3 regions of the Kurthia sp. ISK08 genome follow, and region 3 is predicted to be linked to each of the others. Evidence: riboswitches for the same ligand, from Rfam matches in the RefSeq annotation. Region 3 holds a riboswitch; each other region holds the start of a gene.
The links. A riboswitch is a leader RNA that binds a small molecule or an ion and turns the genes downstream of it on or off. The one in region 3 is predicted to bind thiamine pyrophosphate.

Region 1: another riboswitch for thiamine pyrophosphate. It lies ahead of ACKVQX_RS07930 (ABC transporter ATP-binding protein); the one in region 3 lies ahead of thiM (hydroxyethylthiazole kinase).
Region 2: another riboswitch for thiamine pyrophosphate. It lies ahead of ACKVQX_RS03685 (3-oxoacyl-ACP reductase); the one in region 3 lies ahead of thiM (hydroxyethylthiazole kinase).

The regions. Positions count from the first base shown of each region.
Region 1 covers NZ_JBJXHL010000003.1:264,198-266,469, forward strand. The annotation lists gene ACKVQX_RS07925 (TIGR04104 family putative zinc finger protein) at 1-948, shown strand, start outside; TPP riboswitch at 1,011-1,119, shown strand; TPP riboswitch at 1,185-1,292, shown strand; gene ACKVQX_RS07930 (ABC transporter ATP-binding protein) at 1,314-2,090, shown strand; gene ACKVQX_RS07935 (ABC transporter permease) at 2,087-2,272, shown strand, end outside.
Region 2 covers NZ_JBJXHL010000002.1:9,244-11,515, forward strand. The annotation lists gene ACKVQX_RS03680 (NtaA/DmoA family FMN-dependent monooxygenase) at 1-119, opposite strand, end outside; gene ACKVQX_RS03685 (3-oxoacyl-ACP reductase) at 150-902, opposite strand; TPP riboswitch at 1,016-1,115, opposite strand; gene ACKVQX_RS03690 (PfkB family carbohydrate kinase) at 1,265-2,272, shown strand, end outside.
Region 3 covers NZ_JBJXHL010000003.1:402,140-404,411, reverse strand. The annotation lists gene thiD (bifunctional hydroxymethylpyrimidine kinase/phosphomethylpyrimidine kinase) at 1-580, opposite strand, end outside; gene thiM (hydroxyethylthiazole kinase) at 580-1,335, opposite strand; TPP riboswitch at 1,479-1,576, opposite strand; gene ACKVQX_RS08660 (hypothetical protein) at 1,676-2,134, shown strand; gene ACKVQX_RS08655 (PadR family transcriptional regulator) at 2,180-2,272, opposite strand, start outside.

The DNA of each region.
Region 1 (2,272 bases), 140 kb from region 3:
AAATTAAATGCGAGTCCTGTTATAAAAAAAGAAATAGAACCACCTTCTTTATACTATGTTGTCGAAGTAACGAAAGAGAACAACGAAGTCGAAACCTTTTTACTATTTTCGAATGACGAAGATACACAGTATTATGTAAAAGAACTTGATACAGATAAGATTTATAAATGGGTTGACAGTGTAGAGGAAACGGAACTCTTTTTCAAATTAAAACCAAGTGTTATGGAGATAGCACTCATCGCATTTATTTTATGTATACCCACTTTATTTTCAACATTATTCATTGAAAAAGAGAAGAAAGAACCCTATGAATATCAAAATAAAGTGAAAAATATTTTCGGGAAAATAGCATTCGTTACGACTATGCTTTTTGCATGGTACGTCATTTGGAAAACCAGAAATATTTTTTATGGTTTATTAATCTTTACATTTGCATCAATTATCGGTTCATTCAATAAAAACCATATTCGAATGAGCCGTCCAAATGCGATGAAGTTATTAGAAGGAACGAAGGATATACTGAGTTACACATATGCCTTTACAATATTTATTTTTATACTGTACCGTAATCAAAACGCTCTATACGTAGGAATTGCCTTTATTGTTTTAAGCTTTATTTTATGGTTTGTCATGAAAAATCGTGAAGAAGTAACGTGTCCACATTGCGACGAAGTGCTCGACTATCGGACGACGTGGAAACTTCAGTGGGGTATGAAGAAATATCAAGCATGTGGACATTGTGCACAACCGATTTATTTAAACAAAAGACGTATTGATCTACAAAGCTTCCTGCTAAGTCTTGTGTTAGGCGCATTATCAATCGGAGCGCATCTGTACGGAATTCATACAGCGTATATTATCGGTGTTATCATCGTTTATATGATTTACTTTATGTTATTTTCACCGCTCTTTATTCGTGTCGACAAAGAGGACAAACCACTTTGGTGATGAAAATAAAACCAACTATTGCATAAATTACTAGGGAGTGCTATACTCACCTTAACAAAATCATAGTGTGCTAGGAGTGCTGGTGTTGCCAGCTGAGATGGAGCCGTAAGCTCTGGATTCTTTCAACCTGATCTAGTTCATACTAGCGTAGGGAAGCCGTTTCGACCGAAAAAACAATTTCAGGTCCCTGTTTCGATACGTGTATGGAGACAGGGGCTTTTTCTAATTTCATAATGCTTCACCACTAGGGGTGCCGTTTTTACGTGCTGAGAGAGGTTTCGACACCTTAACCCTTATTACCTGATCTAGTTCGGACTAGCGTAGGGAAGTGGCATGCGATGATTCTGTCATTTGCAGCCATTTCGATTCTTTGTCGAGATGGCTTTTTTTATAGAGGAGGAAGATCATTGGAGAGTTTAGCTTTACAAGATGTCTGTTTTCGTTACGAAGAACAACCCATTTTAGACCATGTTCATTTTTCCATTCAAGAAGGTGAATTCGTTTCGTTAATTGGTCCGAGTGGTTGCGGAAAAAGTACGATTTTCCGTCTCATTACAGGTCTATCTCAGGCACAGTCGGGACAAGTGACCGTAGCGAAACAACCTGTAGGCTATATGCCACAGCAAGATTTACTGCTCCCTTGGCGAACTGTATTACAAAATACATTATTGCCATTAGAATGTCAGCGAATACCGAAAAAGAGAGCAGAAGAACAGAGTAAGGCGTTACTCGAGGAATTTGGTCTAGGAGCTTACATGCATAAAAAACCAAAAGACTTATCGGGTGGCATGCGCCAACGTGTTGCCTTCATTCGTGCATTGAATGCTTCACAAGATGTACTGTTACTCGATGAACCATTTAGTGCACTTGATGCACTGACGAAGATGGAGTTACAAGATTGGTTATACATACAAGCGAAGAAATGGCGTAAAACCATTTTATTTATTACGCATGATGTGGATGAAGCGCTCTATTTATCAGATCGTATTCTAACTGTACAGCAGACACCAATTCATACGCTACACGAAACGATTGTCCCAATGGAACATAAAAGACAGCGTTCAGATTTAGCAAGTAAGGAGGTGCAAGACGTGAAGCAACAACTGATTTACATGTTGCAACAAGGACGTCAGCAATTATGAGAAAAAATGCACCTGCGATTTACGTGAGTGTGGGACTGCTACTCATTTGGGAAGTATTTGCGCGCTGGCTAAATGAGATGTACATCTTACCGTCTCCAACAGCCATCTTACAAAAGATGTGGGATTTTAGAGAAGCTCTATTTACCGTCCATTTACCTGCAACACTACAAGTACTTTGGATT
Region 2 (2,272 bases), on a different contig from region 3:
TAAGAGATACTTCCAATATCCTCAATGCGTGAATTGTCCATTAGCCAAGCTGCTTGATGATGACCACAACCATATAGTAAAACACCTATATGTAACTGTTTTTCTGTAGTTTTTAACATGATTTACACCTCGATTTATTTGGATAGGGATTAGTTCATTGTTAAACCACCATCTACTGTAAAGTTTTGTCCTGTAATTCCATGTGCTTTTTCGGAACATAGATAAGCTACCATATTGGCAACATCTTGTGGCGTGGTTACTTTTCTTAAAGGTGTAGATTGAGAGATTAAATCGAATACTTCAGGTGTTGTAACAGCACTGGCATCTGTTGTTTTTAAAAGACCTCCTGAAACAACATTTGCTCGGATGCCATAGACGCCTAATTCTGAAGCGAGATTACGTGTGAAACCAATCAAAGCTGCTTTAGCAGTTGTGTATTCATGGTAGGGTACGACAGGATTTTGAAATAAATTAGTACCAATGCTAATAATGCTACCGTTTTTTCTTTCAATAAACTGTGGAATCACACTCTGGCTTGTATTGAATGCCGCTTTTAACGTACCATCCAGCTGTTTTTGATAATCATCCCAAGAAAGGTCTTTGAAAGATTTTTGTTTAATCGGATCGAATTTAAAGTCGATTAATGCATTATTTACAACAGCGTCTATTTGACCAAAGTGTTCTGTTGCCATGTTCATTAATTGATCGACTTCTTTTCGATTCGTTACATCAGCTTGAATAGCAATGGCTTTGTCTTCACCAATTTCAGCTACTAATTTTTCAGCAGCTTCTTTACTTTGATAATAATTAATGACAACTTGAAAATCTTGTTGTGCAAGTGTTTTGACAATAACTGCACCTAACCCTCTACTCCCACCTGTAACTACTACTGTTTTTTTCATTCAAAACAACTCCTCTTATTTATTTCAACTTAAATAAAAAATACACAACCTTCGTAGGAAAGTTGTGTATAACAAATCATTGCATAACAAAAAAGTACAGACTTTTTTCAGTATGTATAGAATTGACACTTTCCTACGCTAGTATTAACTAGTTCAGGTTCAAAGGGTTTGAGTAGGACTCATCTCAGTTAAATAACACCCCTAGTGTAGACCTATTAAGTTACATTGAATACTAACTTATAAGGTTTATATTGTCAAATTTGTTTATTATTTATATTGATATTAAACAAAAGTTTGTTTTTATAAACATTTGACACTAGACTTAATTTTGTTTATGATGTAAACAAATAAAACTTAGGGTGATGACATTGACGGAGAGAGAACAAGCACTGATTCAACTCATTAAGGAAAACCCGTTTATGCAGCAACAAGAGATGGCTGAAAAATTAGAAATGTCGAGACCGGCTCTAGCTAACTTAATATCGGGGTTAGTGAAAAAGGGTAAGATTATAGGGAGAGCGTACGTATTGCCAAAAGAAAATAAAATTATATGTATTGGTGGAGCCAATATGGACCGAAAACTTCATTTGAAGGGACAGGTTCAGATGGGGACATCAAATCCTGTAACATCTACAGAAAGTGTAGGTGGCGTAGCGCGAAATATTGCTGAAAACTTGGGAAGACTTGGACATCAAGTGAGTTTACTGACGACTGCTGGAAAAGATTCTGATTGGCAAGCAATTGTTGCAGCTTCGAATGCTTTCATTCATTTAGAAGAAGTCGAGCAGTTGGAACAATGTTCAACAGGTTCTTACACAGCCATTATGGATGAACAAGGCGAATTGGTTATGGCAACAGCGAATATGGACGTCTATGATGCATTAACACCACAAATTCTAATGAAGCATGAACATGTTTTATCGACTGCTCCGGCAATTATAGTTGATTTGAATTGTCCGAAAGAAACAGTTGATTATATTCAACAATTTGCAGTAACGAGAGAAGTACCTCTTATTATTGTGCCGGTATCTTCTCCAAAGATGAACCGTATGCCAACAACATTAGAAGGCGTTACATGGTTCATCTGTAATACAGATGAAGCCGAAACATTAACAAATCGTACGATTACATCAGAAGCAGATTATTTACAAGCAATTCAAGAGATCGCTCAGATGGGCGTAGAAAATGTCGTAATTACAGCTGGCGCAAAGGGAGTTTATGCTGCAAACAAGAACTTGATGCCAACACATTTTGAAGCACGAGCAGCAAATCAAATTGAGGATGTTACAGGCGCAGGAGATGCATTCGTCTCAGCAGTTGTACATGCTTGGTTAGAGAAGTACACATTTGAACAGACGATTCAAGCAGGA
Region 3 (2,272 bases):
CACCGTTTTTAAAGAAAATATGGTCAATCGCAGCTTGTTGTTCAGGTGCAAAATGTCCACCTTTCATCACGATGACTTCAGGTCCCATAGCGAGTAATTTTTTAGCTACCTGTTCAACATCATCATAAGTTTGAATTTTCATGCCTGTCAGTGCCTCTGCTTCTGGAATATTCGGTGTGAGAACAGTCGCTAGTGGGAATAGGTGAGTAATCATCGCATCAACTGCTTCTTGTTGCAGTAGTGTGGCACCACCTTTTGCAATCATGACAGGGTCAACAATAATAGGTGCTTGTACATTCTCTAGTTGTTTTGAAACAGCTTCAATAATAGATGCTGAAAAAAGCATCCCCGTTTTTAGTGCATTCACATTAAAATCGCTTTGAATCGACTGTAATTGTTCCACAATGAAATCTTCGGGTAACGCATAAACAGCTTGTACGCCATACGTATTTTGTGCAGTAACAGCTGTTAAAACAGATGTACCGAATGTTTTCAATTCTTGAAATGTTTTTAAATCAGCTTGAATACCGGCACCGCCACCTGAATCAGATCCGGCAATCGTCAGTGTAATCGGTAACATTATTTAATCCCTCCAAAACTCATTTGTTGTAGTTGGTTTAGGATGTGCATTTGAAAATCGCCAATACCATTGCTGTGATGATGTGCAGTTTCTGCGACTTGTTTATAGTCTTTGTGAATTGTGATAACACTTTGTAGTGCGTCTGTATGTGATGCGATTGAAGCAGCTGTTAGGGCAGATAATAAGCAACCAGCTCCTGTAATTTGTTCCATCCATGCATGTCCGCCGTTTATTATGTGAACCGTCGTGCCATCTGTGATTAAATCTTCTACACCACTTACAGCAACAATCGTTTTGTAGCGTGTTGCGACTTGTTTAGCTGCTTCTTCAATTTCAAAAGACACCTCACCTGCATCGACACCACGAGAGGTGACTTTAATTTCCGCAAGAGCCGCTAACTCACCAACATTACAGCGAATGGCTGTAAATTGCACATGTTGTAATAGTTGTTCGACTGTTTGTTTACGATATTTAGAAGCACCGATGCCTACAGGATCTAAAACGACTGGAATCCCTTTTTTATTTGCAGCTTGTCCAGCTAATATCATCGCATCGACTGTGCGTGTATTTAACGTACCGATATTAATTAATAATCCATTTGCGATTTGAACAATATCATGCATTTCTTGTATTTCATCCGCCATGATGGGCGATGCACCTACTGCTAAAAGTCCATTTGCAGTAAAGTTTGTTACGACATAATTCGTAATACAGTGAACAATTGGTTTCGTTGAATGAATTGATTGGATACTCATTTTTAGTTACCTCCATTGATGAATGAAAAGCAGATTCATGAAGCTTCTCATACTCAGTTTCACTAAATTAGAGGACGGGTTTCTGCTTTTTCACTATAAAAATAAAAAAGCTGCTCAACGAATTAATCGTAGAACAGCATTACATGCGAAAAACAGCTGCTCCCTACGCCAGTATTAACTGACAGGTTCAAAGGGTCAGGTTTTACCTTCTCAACTCCTAAGAGTCCCCCCGCAAATCTAGTATGGTTAGAGCATACCATATTTAGACCATTTTGCAAGGTTCCGCTTTAGTAAAAATAGGTTGTCTTGTATAATGAGAACAAGTATGGAGGGAAATTGTGTGAAAAATCTATCGTGGTATATTTCTTTAGGGATTAGTTTTTTAGGTTTCATGGTCATCAATTATTATTTTACGTTGGACCCTACTGAAAAAGTTGGAAACTTAAACCCTGCTTTCTTTTTAATTGTTTTATTAGTGCCTTTCCTGTGTGTCAGTCTGTTTATTACGTGGAGCGTTGGCGTATCTTTTTTTGAAACAGCAACAAAAGGAAAGCTAGCATCAGCAATTCTTATTATTGTCGTGATTTTTATTTTAGCAGGCGGTACAGAATATCAATATGTAACAAGTCAAATTGAAGTTTTTGGCGGAACATGGAATGATTCGAAATCGATTATTTACGGTCGTTCACCGTTTAATAGTTATACAAATGATTGGTATTTTAATGAATCTGTCTTTTTAATCATTCATACAATTGCTTTTTCGTTAGGAAGTTTATTCCGGAGTAAAGTGACAGATTAAATAACAAAAAGACTTGGGCTCAGTGCCTAAGTCTTTTTTGTATGCTTAAATATGTTCTGCAATTGCGTCACGAATATCTTGTAGCCATTTTAAGTTTTCGTTAAATTGTCGATTTGCATGTCGGATAATTAATTGAAT